Regions from separate parts of the Streptomyces sp. NPDC051133 genome, predicted to be linked through region 1. Evidence: riboswitches for the same ligand, from Rfam matches in the RefSeq annotation. Region 1 holds a riboswitch; each other region holds the start of a gene.
The links. Region 1 has a riboswitch for cobalamin ahead of AB0N17_RS23915 (cobalamin biosynthesis protein). Riboswitches for the same ligand answer to the same signal wherever they lie in the genome.

Region 1 (4,314 bases):
GATCCCGGCGGCCTTCAGCGCGGCCAGCCCCTCCTCCCAGGCGCGCTTGCCGCCCAGCAGCCGTACGACGGCGAGGTCCGCGCCGTCGAGCAGGCCCGGCAGCTCCCCGGCGACGTCCACCCGGGTCGGGTTGCCGATCCGGTAGTCCGCGCCGGAGGCCCGGGCCGCCAGCAGATCCGTGTCGGCGGTCGACAACAACAACACTGTGCTCATGCGGGCGCTCCCGGTGGGATGAAAGGCAGTCCTTGCGGCGCGCCCGACTCGATGAGCCGCCAGAGCGCGTCCGTGTCCGCGTGCTGTTCGATCAGGTCGCCGAGCCGGTCGAGCTGCTCCTCGCGCAGCGCGGCGAAGGAGGTGTCCGGCGCGGGCACGAAGCGGCGGCCCGCGGCGGCGGCCACCTCGCGCAGGAAGGCCCGCCGGAAGCCGTCCGACTCCAGCGAACCGTGCCAGTGGGTGCCCCAGGTCTGGCCCACCCGGCAGCCGTCCAGGCTGTGTCCTTTGTCATCGGAGATGAACCCGTCGCCGCCCGTCACTTCGGCGACCCCGTGGTGGATCTCGTACCCCTCGACCGGCTCGCCGAGGGCCTCGCCCACCGGCCGGGTGAGGGTCTTCTCACGGGCGAACCGCACCCGCACGGGCAGCACCCCGAGCCCGTCGACCGCGCCGGCGCGGGACTCGACCTCGTCCTCGATGTGCTCGCCGAGGATCTGGAAACCACCGCAGATGCCGAGGACCGGCCGCCCTTCGGCGGCCCGCCGCACGAGCGCGTCGGCGAGGCCCCGCTCGCGCAGCCACTGGAGCGCCCGTACGGTGCCGCGGGTGCCCGGTACGACGGCCAGGTCGGCGTCCGCCAGCTCCTCCGGGCGGTCCACGAACCGCACCACGACCCCGGGTTCGGCGGCCAGCGCGTCCACGTCGGTGAAGTTGGACATCAGCGGGATCGCGCACACGGCCACCCGCAGCACGTCCGCGCCGACCGGGGGAGCCACGGTGGACTCGCGGACCGTGCCGCGCAGCGAGACACGCAGCCCGTCCTCCTCGTCGATGCCGAGGCCGTGCCGGAACGGCAGGACGCCGTAGGCGCGCCGCCCGGTGAGGCCGTGCAGCATCTCCAGGCCCGGCTCCAGCAGGGAGACGTCGCCGCGGAACTTGTTCACCAGGAATCCGGCGATCAGCTCCTGGTCCTCGGGGGAGAGCAGGGCGACCGTGCCGAAGAAGGACGCGAAGACGCCCCCGCGGTCGATGTCCCCCACCACCAGCACGGGCAGCCGCGCGTTCCGCGCGATCCCCATGTTCACGATGTCCGTCCGGCGCAGATTGATCTCCGCCGGCGAGCCCGCCCCCTCACAGATCACCGCGTCATACGTGCCCCGCAACTCGGCCAGGCAGTCCAGCACCGTGCTCAGCAGCCGCTGTTGGCCCCCGCCGTGGTAACCACGCGCGCTCATCTCGCCCACCGGCCTGCCCAGCAGCACCACCTGGCTGCTCTGCTCGCCGCCCGGCTTGAGCAGCACCGGGTTCATCAGCGCGGTCGGCTCGATCCGGCACGCCTGGGCCTGCATGGCCTGGGCCCGCCCGATCTCCGCGCCCTCCCGGGTCACGAAGGAGTTCAGCGACATGTTCTGCGCCTTGAACGGCGCGACCTTCACGCCCTGGCGCACCAGCCACCGGCAGATCCCGGCCGTCACGACGCTCTTGCCGGCGTCGGAGGTGGTGCCGGCGACGAGGAGACCCCCGTTCACTTCCCACGTCCCTTCACGAGTCGGCGCGCGGCGACGGTGACGCCGAGCGCGAGCAGGCCGACGCGGCGGGAGAGCCGTACGGCCCGGTCGATGTCGGTGGCCCGGACGGCGCGTCCGGCCGCCCCGCCCAGGACCGGGCGGTGCTCGACCCGGCCGCCGTACGACAACGTGCCGCCCAGCCGCACCCCGAGCGCCCCCGCGAACGACGCCTCGACGGGCCCGGCGTTGGGGCTCGGGTGCCGGGCCGCGTCGTCCCGCCAGGCCCGCACGGCACCGCGCGGATCGGGACCGGCGAGGACGGCGAGCACGGCGGTCAGCCGGGCCCCCGGCCAGCCGGCGACGTCGTCCAGGCGCGCGGAGGCCCAGCCGTAGCGCCGGTGGCGGGGCGACTTGTGACCGACCATCGCGTCCAGGGTGTTGACGGCGCGGAACCCGAGCAGCCCGGGCACCCCCGCCACGGCACCCCACACCAGGGCGCCCACGACGGCGTCGGAGGTGTTCTCGGCGACGGACTCGACCACGGCCCGGGCGATGCCGTCGGCGTCCAGTGCCTGCGGGTCCCGGCCGCACAGGTGCGGCAGCCGGGCCCGGGCGGCCTCGACGTCCCCGGCCTCCAGGGCGCGGCCGATCGTGCGGGCCTCGCGGGCCAGCGAGGTGCCGCCGACGACGGCCCAGGTGGCCGCGGCGGTCAGCGCGGCGGAGGCGGCGGGGGAGGGGCGTACGACGCGTGCGGCCACCGCGCCGAGGGCGACGGCGCCACCGGCGCACACGGCGGTGTGCAGCGCACCCCAGCCGCGGTGGTCGTGCCACAACGCGCGTTCCACGGCCGCGGCCGCCCGTCCGAACACGGCCACCGGATGCCCGCGGCGCGGATCGCCGAGGAGCAGGTCACCGAGAAGGCCGGCGGCGGCGCCGTACGCGTAGGAGCGATCGGCACCCATCGGCTCAGCCGGCCGTGGGAACAGGAACGTGCCTGGTGGTGGTCCTCGAACGGCAGCCGAGCATGGCGATACAGGTCCTCACTCAGGGTGTCCGCGCCCTGGTTCGACGAGATTCGGCGGTGAGAGTTCCTGGCTCCCGGGGGGTTCTTCCCCGGTGACAGTGGCGGGACCGCGCCGGATTCGCACCGGCTTCCTCTTCTGCCGCCGTACATGGCGTGGGCAGTCCACCACGCCCCCGGAAGGGTCGTCAACTTGCCGTTGACCTGGACGGGGAGAGTGTGCCGATCCCCACACAGTGGGGCTCCCGGGGCCCTTGGGCATGGCAAAGGCTCCCCTCCGCGGCGACGGAGGGGAGCCTTGGTGATTCCGGATCAGGCCTTGGCCACGATCAGGTACATGCCGTACGCCACCGCAGCCGCGCAGGCCGCGAAGCAGACGTAGGCGCCGGTGACGGCGAGGGCGGCGGAGTCGCCCTGGGCGGCGGCCTTCTCACGCCTCGCCAGACCGTTGATGCCGAGGGTGAACAGCGCCACCAGGCCCACCGTGAAGGCGAGGCTGACGCCGAAGACGGAGCCGAGGGCCGCCCAGTCGATCTTCATGGGGATGCTTCCTTCAGTAACCGGGGTGACCGGGGTCATACGGTGGCGGCCGGCGGGACGGCCGGGGCCGCGGGCTCGGCGGGGGCCGGAGCCGCGATCGTGGCCTTCAGGTCCTCGGTGATCTGGCCCGCGGGGGGCGGGGTCACCGCGGCGATGGCGGTGGTCACCACGCCGGCCGGCTCCTCGGAGCCGGCGACGACGTTGGTGTGGTCGACGACCTCGCGCCGGGAGATCTTCCAGATCGCGGCGCTCGCGGCGACCAGGAAGACGGCGACGACGGCGGTGCCCCAGTCACCGAGGTCGGTGACCGACTCGGCGCCCGCGCCGACCAGCGCGGCGGCCGGGAGGGTGAGCACCCAGGCGACGGCCATGCGGGTCGCGGTGGACCAGCGGACCACCCCGCCCTTGCGGCCGAGGCCCGCGCCCATCACCGAGCCGGAGACGACGTGCGTGGTGGAGAGGGAGAAGCCGAGGTGGGAGGAGGCGAGGATGGCGGTCGCGGCGCTGGTCTGGGCGGCGAAGCCCTGGCGCGGCTCCAGCTCGGTCAGGCCCGTGCCCATCGTGCGGATGATGCGCCAGCCGCCGATGTAGGTGCCGAGCGCGATGGCCAGGCCGGCGGAGAGGATCACCCAGGTGGGAGGGTTGGAGCCCGGGGCGATGGCGCCGCCCGCGATCAGCGCGAGGGTGATGATGCCCATCGTCTTCTGGGCGTCGTTGGTGCCGTGGGCCAGGGAGACCAGTCCGGCGGAGGCGATCTGGCCGGCGCGGTAGCCCTTGCGGGTGGCCTCGCCCTCGGCCTTGCCGCCGATGCCGTAGGAGAAGCGGGTGGCCAGCATCGAGGCGACGCCCGCCACGACCGGCGCGGCGACCGCCGGCAGCAGCACCTTGGTGACCAGCACGTCGCCGTGCACGGCACCGAAGCCGGCCGAGGCGACGGTGGCGCCGATCAGACCGCCCATCAGGGCGTGCGAGGAGCTGGAGGGCAGGCCCACCAGCCAGGTCAGCAGGTTCCAGAGGATCGCGCCGACCAGG
Region 2 (4,314 bases), on a different contig from region 1:
GCCAGGTGAGGTACGTGTCGTAGAGGCCGTCGTAGAACGCGGCCCGTTCGGCGTCCGGCTCCCAGCCGGAGCGCATCCGGACGTACCGTTCGGCGGCGCCGCGCATACCGCTCTCCGCGCCGGTGAGGACGAGACCGGTGAGGAACGCGCCCTTGGCGCCCAGCTCGGTGTCGGCGCTGCGGGCCGTCGGCACACCGGTGACGTCGGCGATCAGCCGGCACCAGGCGTCGCTGGCGGAGCCGCCCCCGCACAGGCGCAGTTCGTGCACGTCGGTCCGGGACGCCGCCAGACAGTCGCGGACGACCAGGGACAGCCCCTCGAAGACGGCGCGGGCGACATGGGCGGGGGTGTGGTCGAGGGACAGGCCCCAGAAGACACCCCGGGCGTGCGGGTCGAGGAACGGGGCGCGCTCCCCGGCGGGCGAGAGGTACGGCAGGAACGCCACTCCCCCCGCGCCCGGTTCGGTGCCGAAGGCGAGCCTGCCGAGGGCGGCGGGGTCCTCGACGGACAGGGTGCGGCAGGCCCAGTCGAGGACCTCGGTGCCGGAGAGGGTGGGGAAGGCGCGCAGGACGCGATCGCGGCCGCGGTAGGCGATGTTGATGCCGCACGGCTCGCCGCCGGTGTCCGGTTCCCGGGTGACGATCTCGGTGCACAGGGTGGTGCCGAGGATGGCGCACGCCTGCCCGGGAGCGACGGCCCCGGCGCCGCGGGCGGTGGCGGCGATGTCGTAGGGGGCCATGACGACGGGCAGCCCGGCGGGCAGGCCGAGTTCGGCGGCGGCGTGCCGGGTGATGTCGGCGATGCGCTCGTGTTCGCCGAGGATGCGCGGCAGCAGCGGCTCGGCCCACCTCATCGCGAAGAGGTCGAGGATCTCCGGGTCGTAGGCGCCGGTGGCGTGGTCGAGGAAGGGCGCCGAGGCGTCGGACTCGTCGACGGCGGTGACCCCGGTGAGCTTCAGGAACAGCCAGCCGGCCGCCGTCAGCGCGGTACGGGAGCGCCGCAGCCGCTCCGGGTCGTGCCCGGCGAGCCAGCTGAGCACCGCGTTGGGCATGCCGCTGCAGGTGAGCGAGCCGTTGCGGCGGAACGCCCGCTCCAGGACGCCGTCGGCCTCCCAGCGGGTGAGCAGGTCGCCGGCCCGCCCGTCGGACCACAGGACCGCCGGGCCGGTGGGACGGCCGTCACCGTCCACGAGCCAGCAGCCGTCGCCCTGGGCCGTGAAGCTCATCAGCCACACGGGGTCGTGGGCACCGAGCCGGTCCAGGACGCCGCGCACGGTGCGGACGACCCCGTTCCACACCGCGTCCATGTCCTGCTCCGCCCATCCGGGACGGGGGCGCAGCACCTCGGTGCCGACGCGGGAGACCGCCAACTCCTTGCCCCGGTCGTCGAACACCACGGATTTGATGACCGAGGTTCCGACGTCGATGGTGAGAACCGACATGACTGCACCACCTGCCCTTCACCAAGGCCCGCGCCCGGCCCGGACCTTTTCGTCCGACCGGACCGGCCACGTGCGGCTCGCAGAAATCAGGGAATCGCGCACCGCGGGCGACGTCAATCGCCCCCGGGACTCGTCCCACGGCCGGCCCCGCACCGCCGACCAGCAGCCAATCGGCCACACTTGGCGCCGGCCTCGTCGCGCACCCGCGCACCGTCACGGCACCCGGCCCCGCCCCCGGCGAGGCGACCGCCGAACTCCGCCACGGCGACGCCTCCCTCCTCCGGCCGATCCGGGCCCACCCCGCCGGATGAGATGATGACCGGCGACATCAGGCGACGGCGGTCCGAGGAAGCCGGTGAGAATCCGGCGCGGTCCCGCCACTGTGACCGGTGAGCGCGTTCAGCAGGCCACCGCCCGGCACCGGGTGGGGGAGGGCGGGGCGAGAGCGGACCCGGGAGCCAGGAGACTCACGCGGTCGCCTCCTCGCGCGACACCGGGGCGGATCTCCCCGGAAAGAGGGGAGCGGCGCCGTGCCCGAGAGGCCCACGGAGCAGACATCGGGCATGCCCGCGAAGGACGCCGGACCGGCGCCGAGCCGGGTCGTCGTGTGCCGGGACTGCTGCTGCGGAAGTCCCAAGCTGCCCGGCGTCGACCACGCGGCGCAGACCGCGCGGCTGCGGGCGGAGGTGCCGGTGCGCATCTCGGAGTGCCTCGACGTGTGCGACCAGGCCAACGTCATCGTCGTCCAGCCGTCCGCCGCCGGCCGGGCCGCCGGTGCGCGGCCGGTCTGGCTCGGACTCGTCAACGATCCGGACGCGACCGAGGACATCGTCACCTGGGTGCGTGCCGGCGGCCCGGGCGTGGCTCCCCGGCCCGACATCCTCGACCTGTACGCCTTCACCCCGCCGCGGCGCACGGCGCGTTCCTGAGGCGGCCCGGCCGGAGACGAAGATCACGGCAGGCGGAGGCGGCCTTGGCCGCGCCCGCCTGCCGCGGTACGGTCTGTCCGATATCGACGACGGCGAGACGGAAGCCGGTGGGAATCCGGCACGGTCGCGCCACTGTGTGCAAGCCCCCTCGGGCGGCTTGTGAGTCAGACCCGTGGCCGTCGTCCTGTGCACCACCGAGTTGGGACGCGAACTCCCAGAGGAGGTTCTGCCATGGCGCAGACCGTCGCTCAGCCGACACCCACCACTCCCGCCATCCCCGCCAAGCTGCCGCTGAAGGCGATTGCTCCCTGGGCGGTCTTCTTCGGCGTCCTGATGCTCGTCCTGCTCTACTTCGTCGGCGCCGAGCAGGGCGCCACCTCCGTGTTCAACGGCACGGACGTCCACGAATGGGTGCACGACGCCCGCCACCTGCTCGGCTTCCCCTGCCACTGACGCGAGGGACGCCGCGCGCCCATGAACTCCGCAACGGTAAGAAACCTCCTCGTGCGGGGCATGCTCGCCGGCCTTGCCGCCGGCGTGCTCGCCCTCGTCGTCGCCTATCTCCTCGGTGAGCCGAGCGTCGACAAGGCGATCGCCTTCGAGGACGCCCACTCCCACGAGCACGAGATGGAGGTCGTCTCCCGCTCCCTGCAGTCCACGGCGGGCCTCGCCACCGGCGTCCTCGTGTACGGGGTCGCCTTCGGCGGCATCGCCGCGCTCGCGTACTGCTTCGCGCTCGGCAGGGTCGGCCGGTTCGGCCCGCGGGCGACCGCGCTGCTGCTGTCCGGCTGCGCGCTGCTCGCCGTGTACGTCGTGCCGTTCCTGAAGTACCCGGCCAATCCGCCGTCGGTCGGCGAACCCGACACCATCGGCGAACGGACCACCCTGTACTTCCTGATGATGCTGCTCAGCGTCCTCCTCGCGGTCGCAGCGACCATCCTGGGCAAGCGCCTGGCGCCCGGCCTGGGCAACTGGTGGGCGACGGTCGTCGCGGTGGCCGCCTTCGCCGTCGTCATCGGCCTGGCCTACGAGTTCCTGCCCGTCATCAACGAGGTGCCCAAGGACTTCCCGGCCGCCCTGCTGTGGCGGTTCCGGCTGTCCGCACTGGCCATCCAGTCCGCCCTGTGGGGCGGATTCGGCCTGCTCTTCGGTGAGTTGGCGGAGCGGAAGCTCAACCCCAAGCCGGCGACGGCCCCGTCCGGCCGGACGGTTCCCGCCTCGAACTGACGGTTTCGGGACACCCGAGGGCCCTTCGGAACCATCCGGGGGCCCTCCGGCATTCTCCCGGCGAGCCGAGGAGCCGAGGAGCCGAGGAGCGGAGGACCGAGTGGCCAGACATCTCCAGCCCCGCCGCATCACCCTCGCGGGCCGTGAGGCGCTCGCCCTGACCGCCGAGGAGTACGAGCAGCTGATCGCCGACCGCCGGCAGATCGGCGGCCAGAGCGCCCGGGTGCGGGTGCTCGCCCAGCAGGCCAAGCGGACCGAACGGCTCCTCCAGGAGCTGGAGACGCTCGTCCACGACGCGGCGGACTGCCACGGGCCGGACGGCGAGGGCGGCAGGTGTCCGCGCTGCGCGCCGGCCGCGCTGCTGCGCCGGCACCGGGACGCGGCCTCTTGAACCGCCCCCGCCCCGCTCTCAGTCCGCCGAGGCGGTGTCCGACCGCGGCAGGGGCCGCCCCAGCCGCAGATTCCACCGGCCGGCCCGGCCGCTGAGTTCCGTGGCCGTCAACGGCGCCACGTCGAGCCGCCAGAAGGAGGCCGGGGGCAGACCCAGGACATGCACGACCGCGGCCCGTACGACCTCCGGCTCGACCACGGCGACCGTACGCCCGTCCGTGTCCTGCACGGTGGCGAGCCAGCGCCCGACCCGCTCGCACACGTCCCGCACCGACTCGCCGCCGTGTGCCGCCCAGCCGGGGTCGGCGAGCCAGCGGCCCACCGCCT
Region 3 (4,314 bases), on a different contig from region 1:
CAAGCCGGTCACCCTCGAACTCGGCGGCAAGTCCCCGAACATCTTCTTCGACGACGTGTGGGCGCACGACGACGACTTCCGCGACAAGGCGCTCGAGGGCTTCACCATGTTCGCGCTCAACCAGGGCGAGGTGTGCACCTGCCCGTCCCGGGCGCTGGTCCAGCGGGGCCACTACACGGAGTTCCTCGAGGCGGCGGTCGAGCGCACCCGGCAGATCAAGCCGGGCCACCCGCTGGACACCGACACGATGATCGGCGCCCAGGCCTCCAACGACCAGCTGGAGAAGATCCTGTCCTACCTGGACATCGGCCGGCAGGAGGGCGCGAGGGTCCTCACGGGCGGGGAGCGCATCGAGCACGACGGCGAGCTGAAGGGCGGCTACTACGTCCAGCCGACCGTCTTCGAGGGCGACAACCGGATGCGGATCTTCCAGGAGGAGATCTTCGGGCCGGTCGTCTCGGTGGCTTCGTTCGACGACTTCGACGACGCGATCAAGATCGCCAACGACACGCTGTACGGCCTCGGCGCGGGCGTGTGGACCCGGGACGCCAACACCGCCTACCGCGCGGGACGCGCGATCCAGGCGGGCCGGGTGTGGACCAACTGCTATCACGCCTACCCCGCGCACGCGGCGTTCGGAGGCTACAAGCAGTCCGGCATCGGCCGCGAGACGCACAAGATGATGCTGGAGCACTACCAGCAGACGAAGAACATTCTAGTTTCATACAGTCCTCAGAAGCTCGGGTTCTTCTAGAGCCTGAAGTCGGTTTGCCTGGAGGCAACATTGGGCTCCAGGCAACCAGACCCGGTAGGTACCTGCTGTAATCAATTGGGTTCGTCGCGTTACCGACTGGCATCCGAGAGAGTTCCCGCCGGACCAGTCGCGGACCAATAGCGCCGAAAGACATCGCTCCAGGAGCCGTCCGCTCACGAGCGCAGCGACCCGCCGATACTCGGCAGCGGCGCCCGAACAGCCAGCAGTTCTCAGCTGGGCAGCGGCCACCGTTGAGCGCCGCGACCCATTGAACACACCGCCCCGGCTGCCCGACATCCCCCAAGCCACGAGCCGACGACCTGAAACCCTTCCTCGGGCACTGGAGCCCTTACGGCCCACCTACTGAACGTCCGCACCGCACGGTGAGCGCACACACAACCGCAGTTCAGTGGCTCTTCGCGACCGGTTCAATCGCGGCACACCGACGTGGTGGGTCATCGGAAACACGTGGCAGGAACGCCAACCTGCCATAATCGCAAGTCAATCTGGCCTGTGGCCGTCGTGGGCGGCGGTCAGATGGGCGCCGGCATCGCCGAGGTCTGCGCACGGGCAGGGCTCGACACCGTGGTGTGCGAGGTGGACGCGGTGGCGGCCCGCGCCGCACGGGATCGGGTGTCGGCGTCACTCGACCGCGCCGTACGGCGCGGCAAGCTGGAGGATGCCGCCGCGCGGGACGCCTTCGCCCGTTTGGTCTTCACCGGTGATCTGGAGGACCTGGCCGACCGGCAGCTGGTCGTCGAAGCCGTTGTCGAGAACACGGATGCCAAGGCCGAGGTGTTCGCCGCCCTCGACAAGATCGTCGAGGATCCCGCCGCGGTTCTCGCCACCAACACCTCATCCCTCCCGGTCATGCGGCTCGGCATGGCCACGAGCCGCGCGGACCGGGTCGTGGGACTGCACTTCTTCAACCCCGTCCCCGTGCTGCCGCTGGTGGAGGTCGTGACCTCGCTGCACACGTCGGCCGGCACGACCTCCGCGGTCGAGGACTTCGCGGCCCGTGTGCTCGGCAAGACCGTGATCCGGTCCCAGGACCGGGCCGGCTTCGTCGTCAACGCGCTGCTCATCCCCTACCTGCTGTCCGCGATCCGAATGGCCGAGTCCGGCTTCGCCACGGCCGCCGACATCGACACCGGCACGGAGCTGGGCTGCGCTCACCCGATGGGCCCACTGAAGCTCGCAGACCTGATCGGACTGGACACCGTCGCCTCGATCGCCGAGTCCCTCTACGACGAGTTCCGCGAGCCGCTGTACGCGCCACCGCCGCTGCTCCACCGGATGGTGGAGGCAGGACTGCTCGGCCGGAAGACCGGCAGGGGATTCCACACCTACGACCAGGGCTGAGGACCTGGTACGACGCGGGCTGAGGGGCCCGTACCGCCGGCGGGTTGAGGGTCCCGCACGGCGACTCAGGGGAAGGGCGGGAAGCGTGAGTGCGGGCGCTTCCCGCCCCGTGGCGTTCCTGGCGTCGAGATTCCCACTTCACCATCCGGATGGTGGACGTAGCGCGTTCCTCGAACGCAGTACCCCGTACGCTGACCGGAGCAGCTGGTTCGCCCCGTCCGCCAGGCGGGATGCGTCGCAAGAGGGAACCCGGTGGGAATCCGGGACTGCCCCGCAGCGGTGAGCGGGAACGACCGCCGTCATACGCACTGGGCCCGACGTACTGGGCCTGGGAAGCGACGGCCAGTAGGTGTCCTCCTCGGTGAGGACGTGCCCGCGAGTCCGAAGACCTGCCAACTGCCCGCGCTCGAAGCACTCGTGCGCGGACATCCCGGTGACCTCGAGGGCGGGTCGGCGTACACACCAGACGGACGACCGTGCCTTGCCGCGCCAGGTCATTCCTGTCAGGTTCGTCACCCCTTCGCGCTCTCGTCCCGTCTCCGGGATCTCAGGGATTCATCTCGCGAAGGAGATCTCCGTGACAGCGAAGTCCGCAGCCGCGGCAGCACGGGCCACCGTGTACGGCTACCCCCGCCAGGGTCAGAACCGGGAACTGAAGAAGGCGATCGAGGGCTACTGGAAGGGCAGCGTCACCGCCGACGCCCTACGAGCCGCCGCCACCAACCTGCGCCGGACGAACTGGCAGCAGCTGGCCGAAGCCGGCATCGACGAAGTGCCGACCGGTGACTTCTCGTACTACGACCACGTGCTCGACACCACCGTCATGGTCGGTGCGGTCCCCGCCCGCCATCGGGCCGCCGTCGCCGCGGACGCGCTGGACGGGTACTTCGCCATGGCGCGCGGCACCAAGGACGTGGCGCCGCTTGAGATGACGAAGTGGTTCGACACGAACTACCACTATCTGGTGCCGGAGTTGGGCCCGGACACGGTGTTCACCGCGAACTCGACCAAGCAGGTCGGCGAGTTCAAGGAGGCCCTCTCCTTGGGCCTGACCGCCCGGCCCGTCCTCGTCGGACCCATCACCTACCTCCTGCTGGCCAAGGCCGCGCCAGGCGTGGCCGCCGGCTTCGACCCCCTCGTCCTCCTCGACCGGCTCCTTCCGGTGTACGCCGAGGTCCTCGTCGATCTGCGCGCGGCCGGCGCGGAATGGGTGCAGGTCGACGAGCCCGCCCTGGTCCAGGACCGTACGCCGGCCGAGCTGAGTGCCGCCGAACGTGCCTACCGTGACCTCGGCGCCCTGACCGACCGTCCCAAGCTGTTGGTCGCCTCCTACTTCGACCGCCTGGGTGACGCGCTGCCGGTGCTCGCCAAGGCTCCGGTGGAGGGGCTGGTCCTGGACTTCACCGAGGCCGCCGCCGCCAACCTGGACGCGCTCGCGGCCGTCGGCGGGCTGCCCGGCAAGCGCCTGGTCGCGGGTGTCGTCAACGGCCGCAACATCTGGGTGAACGACCTGGAGAAGTCCCTCTCCACGCTCGGCACTCTGCTCGGTCTTGCCGACCGGGTCGACGTGTCCGCTTCTTGCTCCCTGCTGCACGTCCCCCTCGACGCTGCCATGGAACGCGGCATCGAGCCACAGATCCTTCGCTGGCTGGCCTTCGCGAAGCAGAAGACGCGTGAGATCGTCACCCTCGCCCAGGGCCTCGCGCACGGCACCGACGCCATCGCCGCGGAGCTGGCCGCGAACCGAGCCGATCTGGCCTCCCGCGCGAACTCCCCCATCACGCACGACCCAGCCGTCCGTGCCCGTGCAGCCGCCGCCACCGAGGCCGACGCCCGCCGGTCCCAGCCGTACGCCGAGCGGACCACCGCCCAGCGCGCCCGCCTCGGGCTGCCGCTGCTGCCGACGACTACGATCGGCTCCTTCCCGCAGACGGACGAACTGCGCACGGCCCGCGCCGACCTGCGCGCCGGACGCATCGACACGGCCGGCTACGAAGAGCGCGTCAAGGCCGAGATTCAGGAGGTGATCTCCTTCCAGGAGAAGGCCGGCCTGGACGTCCTGGTGCACGGCGAGGCCGAACGCAACGACATGGTCCAGTACTTCGCCGAGCAGCTCACCGGCTACCTCGCCACCCAGCACGGCTGGGTCCAGTCCTACGGCACCCGCTACGTCCGCCCGCCGATCCTGGCCGGCGACA
Region 4 (4,314 bases), on a different contig from region 1:
ACCCGCGCGAGGCCGGACCCGGTGTCTACGACATCCACTCCCCGCGCGTACCGAGCGCCGAGGAGGCGGCCGAACTGCTGCGCATCGGCCTGAAGGCCATTCCCGCAGAACGCCTGTGGGTCAACCCCGACTGCGGCCTGAAGACTCGCGGCTGGCCGGAGACCCGCGTCGCCCTGGAGAACCTGGTCGCAGCCGCCCGCATCGTGCGCGGTGAGCTCTCCCAGTCCTGATCCTGTCGAGAACCAGGGCCGGGGCGCTCGTGCCCCGGCCCTGCCAAACAAGTACCTCTCCTGCCCGACGTGGGGCTACGAGGCGCTCGGAACCGGCCGCTGCACCGGTGCGTCGTAGGAGGCGAGCGGCTGGGTCAGCGCGTTGTGGGCGAGCTGTCCGGTGATGTGAGCGGTCCAGCCGGTGATCCGGCTCATCACAAAGTTCGGCGTGAAGACAGGGACGTCGAAGCCCACCAGGTCCCTGCCGGGGCGGTCCGCGCCGCCTGAGGCGTCATGGCGCGGCGCGCCACGTGAGCCTGGAAGTGTGACCAGGTGGGGCTGGTCGTTGTGCGCGGCGAAGTCGTACATGCCCACGACGTCGGGGTGGTTGAGCCGGGCCGCGATCTGCGCCTCCAGGCGGAATCACTCGGTGTCTTCCGCCTCCTCGGCATGCAGCAGTTTGACCACCACGGCCCGCCCGAGGAGTTGGTCGCAGTCCCGCCACACCTCGCCCGGAAACTGGCGGCCAAGGAATGCGGCGGCACCCGAATCACACGCCCCCATTCCGTACGGAAAAGTGCCCTGCCGCGTGAACATTTAGGCAAGTGCCTGCGGTGAGCGTTTGGGAACATCGAACTGCTCGGTCAGGCCAGAAAGCACGGAAGGCCCCGGCAGGAACACGGGAGTGCCGGTTGCGGATCCCCTCACTGTCACCCTGTGTCGCTTCCTCGTCCTGACAGTGCGCCGTCGACGCTCACCCCCTCGTGTGACGCGCAGTGTTTCAGCAAAGCGGAGATCCGGTCGTCGACGAGACGGTAGCGCACGATCCGGCCGTCCTTCTCACCCTGGACGATGCCTGCGGCCCGCAGCAGACGCAGCGCCTGGGACACGGCGGTGTCCCGCATACCGGTGGCAACGGCGAGGTCGGAGACGGCGATGGGGCCCGCCTCGTGGAGGGCCAGCAGCAGGGAGAGGCGCCCAGGATCCGAGAGCAGGGAGAAACGGTCGGCCCAGGCGCGTACCCGCTCGGGCTCGCCGACGGCCGCGATGGCGTCGCAGACCCGATGGCCGTCGATGGTCCGCTGCCCTGCACGTTCCGCGGGGACGAGATGCATGCGCTCATCATCGCAGTCACCGGCCCCCGTCTCCATACCTGATCAGTTGTGCAACCTTGCAGCCACCGGCTGCCGCCTTCTAGGGTGGGCGGGCCGTGGTGTTCGGGAAGACCGGTGACAGCCCCTCAAGGGCTCAGTCCGGAGCGGCCCTCGCCACTGTGATCGGGGAGTTCCCGCCCCATGCGTTGCCACTGGCCTCACGGCCGGGAAGGCAGGGGCGGGCGCGATGACCCGTCAGCCAGGAGACCGGCCACGGCAGCACGAAGCTGATCCACGAGGTGTTGGAGCGTGACCGTATGACCGTGTCCCCAGGCGTGCCCGAAACCGCCGCCGCCCCTTCCTTCCGCTGGCGCCGCGAGGACACCGTCCGCACCGCCGGCCTGCTGGCCGTGATCGTCGCTCTGCACGTGGCCGCCTTCGGAATCCTGTTCCTGCTCGTGGTGCCGCACCACTACGAGGTCGGTACCAAGGCGTTCGGGGTGGGCCTCGGCATCACGGCCTACACCCTCGGTATGCGGCACGCCTTCGACGCGGACCACATAGCCGCGATCGACAACACCACCCGCAAGCTGATGGCCGACGGCAAGCGGCCCGTCTCGGTGGGCTTCTGGTTCGCCCTCGGCCATTCCAGCGTGGTGGTCGCCATGGCCGCGCTGGTCGCCGGCGGCGCCAAGCTCGCCGGCACCCTGATGAACGACGGCTCCAGCACCCACCAAGTCCTCGGCACCGTGGGCACCACCGTCTCCGGCGGCTTCCTGTACCTGATCGCCGCCCTCAACCTGGTCGCCCTGCTCGGCATCGCCCGCGTCTTCAAGGCCATGCGCGCCGGGCAGTACGACGAGGCGGAGTTGGAAGCCCACCTCGACTCGCGCGGCTTCATGAACCGCCTCCTGGGCCGCCTCACCAAGTCCATCCGCCGCCCCGGCCAGATGTTCCCGCTCGGCTTCCTCTTCGGCATCGGCTTCGACACCACCACCGAGGTCCTGCTCCTCGCCCTGGCCGGGAACGGCGCCGCGGCCGGCCTGCCCTGGTACGCGATCCTGTGCCTGCCCCTCCTCTTCGCCGCCGGCATGAGCCTGTTCGACACCCTCGACGGCACCTTCATGAACTTCGCCTACCAGTGGGCCTTCTCCAACCCCGTGCGGAAGGTCTTCTACAACCTCACCATCACCGGCCTGTCCATCGCGGTGGCCTTCTTCGTCGGCACCATCGAACTGGTCGGGGTGCTGCACGACAAACTGGGACTGAACGACGACGTCTCCGGCTGGATCGCGGACCTGAACCTGGACAACGTGGGCTACGTCATCGTCGGCCTGTTCGTGGTCGTCTGGGCCGCGGCCATCGGCTACTGGCGCCTGGCGAAGGTCGAGGAGCGCTGGAGCGCCCGCACCGCCGACACCGGCTGACGGCACAGCCGCAAACCGGCCGGCCGACGGACCCCGGTTCACTACTGCACCGACAGCAGAAAGGCTCCCGCGAGCATGTCCTCGCGGGAGCCTTCCGTTGTGCCGCCTGCCTGTGAAAGGTGAGAAGACGATCACGAGGCAGGACGCTTTGAGTGCTCTACGGCGTCACGGCTTGAGCAGCAGGCTGTCGCCGCGCTCCTTGGCGGCGGCGTAGCGCTTGGCCACGTCCTGCCAGTTGACCACCTGCCACATGGCCTCGATGAAGTCCACCTTCTGGTTCTTGTACTGCAGGTAGAAGGCGTGCTCCCAGGCGTCGAAGACCAGGATGGGCGTGGAGCCCTGGCCGACGTTGCCCTGGTGGTCGTAGACCTCTTCGACGATGAGGCGGCCGCTCAGCGGCTCGTAGGCGAGCACACCCCATCCGGCCGCCGACCGGCAGCGTGACCCAGCAGGCAGCTGGCAGACCGGGCGCGGTGAGCCCGCCACAGATGAACACGGTGTCTGGCGCCGGGAGTTCGGTCAGCACGGCAGGTGCCGTGCCAGTGACGACGGGGAGCCCGGGCACGCCCAGTCGCTCGGCGTTCCGCACGATCCACTCCGCACGCACCGGGCCCCGCTCGACGGTGAGCGCCCGGCAAGACGGCTGCGTGCGCAGCCACTCGATCGCGATCGATCCCGATCCCCCGCCGATGTCCCACAACAGCTCGCCCGGCACGGCTGCGAGCACGCCCAGCGTGGCGGCCCGGACATGCCGCCTGGTGAGCTGCCCGTCTTGCTCGTACGCGCCATCGGGCTGCCCGGGAACGGCGCCGAGCCGGGGCCGGTCGGTGTCCGGTGCGCGGCGGACCTCGGCGGCGACGACGTCGAGGGGATCCCCGGGCCGGTGCGACCAGTCGTCGGCAGCACCTGGCTCCGACCAGCATCTTCGCGCCCAGGTGCACAACGCGGAGCCTTATTGCACACTATTCGCAATAACTTATCCATCGCAGACAGAGGTGAGTATGAGCTCTCCCGTCGTGCTCGGAATCGAGTCGTCCTGCGACGAGACCGGCGCGGGACTCGTCCAGGACGGGCGGCTGCTCGGTCACGCAGTGGCGTCGAGCATGGACGAACACGCCCGCTACGGCGGCGTCGTACCGGAGATCGCGGCCCGGGCGCACGTCCATGCGGTCCGGCCCGTGGTCCAGCGCGCCCTGGACGAGGCCGGACTGCGGCTGACCGACATCGGCGCGGTGGCGGTGACCACCGGGCCCGGCCTGTCCGGCGCGCTCCAGGTCGGCCTGGCCGGGGCGAAGGGGCTGGCCTACGCCCTGGGCGTCCCGCTCTACGGCGTCCACCACCTCGCCGGCCACGTCGCCGCCGACACCCTCGAACACGGCCCGCTACCCCACCCCTGCATGGTGCTGATCGTCTCCGGCGGCCACACCTCTCTGCTCCTCGTCCAGGACCTCGCCCGCGACCCGATCACCCATCTCGGCGACACCCTCGACGACGCCGCCGGTGAGTGCTTCGACAAGGTCGCGCGCGTCTTCGGACTGCCGTACCCCGGTGGCCCGGCCATCGATCGGGCAGCGCGCGCGGGGG

Region 2: it holds a riboswitch for cobalamin, as region 1 does, so the genes downstream of both, AB0N17_RS00640 (CbtB-domain containing protein) here and AB0N17_RS23915 (cobalamin biosynthesis protein) in region 1, are expected to answer to the same signal.
Region 3: it holds a riboswitch for cobalamin, as region 1 does, so the genes downstream of both, metE (5-methyltetrahydropteroyltriglutamate--homocysteine S-methyltransferase) here and AB0N17_RS23915 (cobalamin biosynthesis protein) in region 1, are expected to answer to the same signal.
Region 4: it holds a riboswitch for cobalamin, as region 1 does, so the genes downstream of both, AB0N17_RS02260 (HoxN/HupN/NixA family nickel/cobalt transporter) here and AB0N17_RS23915 (cobalamin biosynthesis protein) in region 1, are expected to answer to the same signal.

What each region holds. Positions count from the first base shown of each region.
Region 1 covers NZ_JBFBBK010000023.1:99,050-103,363, forward strand. Annotated here, with positions in the region: gene cobN (cobaltochelatase subunit CobN) at 1-213, opposite strand, end outside; gene AB0N17_RS23910 (cobyric acid synthase) at 210-1,742, opposite strand; gene AB0N17_RS23915 (cobalamin biosynthesis protein) at 1,739-2,683, opposite strand; cobalamin riboswitch at 2,784-2,927, opposite strand; gene AB0N17_RS23920 (hypothetical protein) at 3,055-3,282, opposite strand; gene AB0N17_RS23925 (inorganic phosphate transporter) at 3,318-4,314, opposite strand, start outside.
Region 2 covers NZ_JBFBBK010000001.1:128,674-132,987, forward strand. Annotated here, with positions in the region: gene AB0N17_RS00630 (FGGY-family carbohydrate kinase) at 1-1,441, opposite strand, end outside; cobalamin riboswitch at 1,787-1,910, shown strand; gene AB0N17_RS00635 ((2Fe-2S) ferredoxin domain-containing protein) at 2,005-2,370, shown strand; cobalamin riboswitch at 2,424-2,565, shown strand; gene AB0N17_RS00640 (CbtB-domain containing protein) at 2,602-2,823, shown strand; gene AB0N17_RS00645 (CbtA family protein) at 2,845-3,597, shown strand; gene AB0N17_RS00650 (hypothetical protein) at 3,698-3,988, shown strand; gene AB0N17_RS00655 (histidine phosphatase family protein) at 4,007-4,314, opposite strand, start outside.
Region 3 covers NZ_JBFBBK010000002.1:16,286-20,599, forward strand. Annotated here, with positions in the region: gene AB0N17_RS02230 (aldehyde dehydrogenase family protein) at 1-754, shown strand, start outside; gene AB0N17_RS02235 (3-hydroxybutyryl-CoA dehydrogenase) at 1,268-2,116, shown strand; cobalamin riboswitch at 2,305-2,528, shown strand; gene metE (5-methyltetrahydropteroyltriglutamate--homocysteine S-methyltransferase) at 2,694-4,314, shown strand, end outside.
Region 4 covers NZ_JBFBBK010000002.1:21,068-25,381, forward strand. Annotated here, with positions in the region: gene metE (5-methyltetrahydropteroyltriglutamate--homocysteine S-methyltransferase) at 1-230, shown strand, start outside; partial or broken gene AB0N17_RS02245 (citrate/2-methylcitrate synthase) at 306-467, opposite strand; gene AB0N17_RS02250 (hypothetical protein) at 633-806, opposite strand; gene AB0N17_RS02255 (metalloregulator ArsR/SmtB family transcription factor) at 920-1,324, opposite strand; cobalamin riboswitch at 1,404-1,594, shown strand; gene AB0N17_RS02260 (HoxN/HupN/NixA family nickel/cobalt transporter) at 1,621-2,730, shown strand; partial or broken gene AB0N17_RS02265 (Fe-Mn family superoxide dismutase) at 2,896-3,156, opposite strand; partial or broken gene cbiT (precorrin-6Y C5,15-methyltransferase (decarboxylating) subunit CbiT) at 3,149-3,631, opposite strand; gene tsaD (tRNA (adenosine(37)-N6)-threonylcarbamoyltransferase complex transferase subunit TsaD) at 3,732-4,314, shown strand, end outside.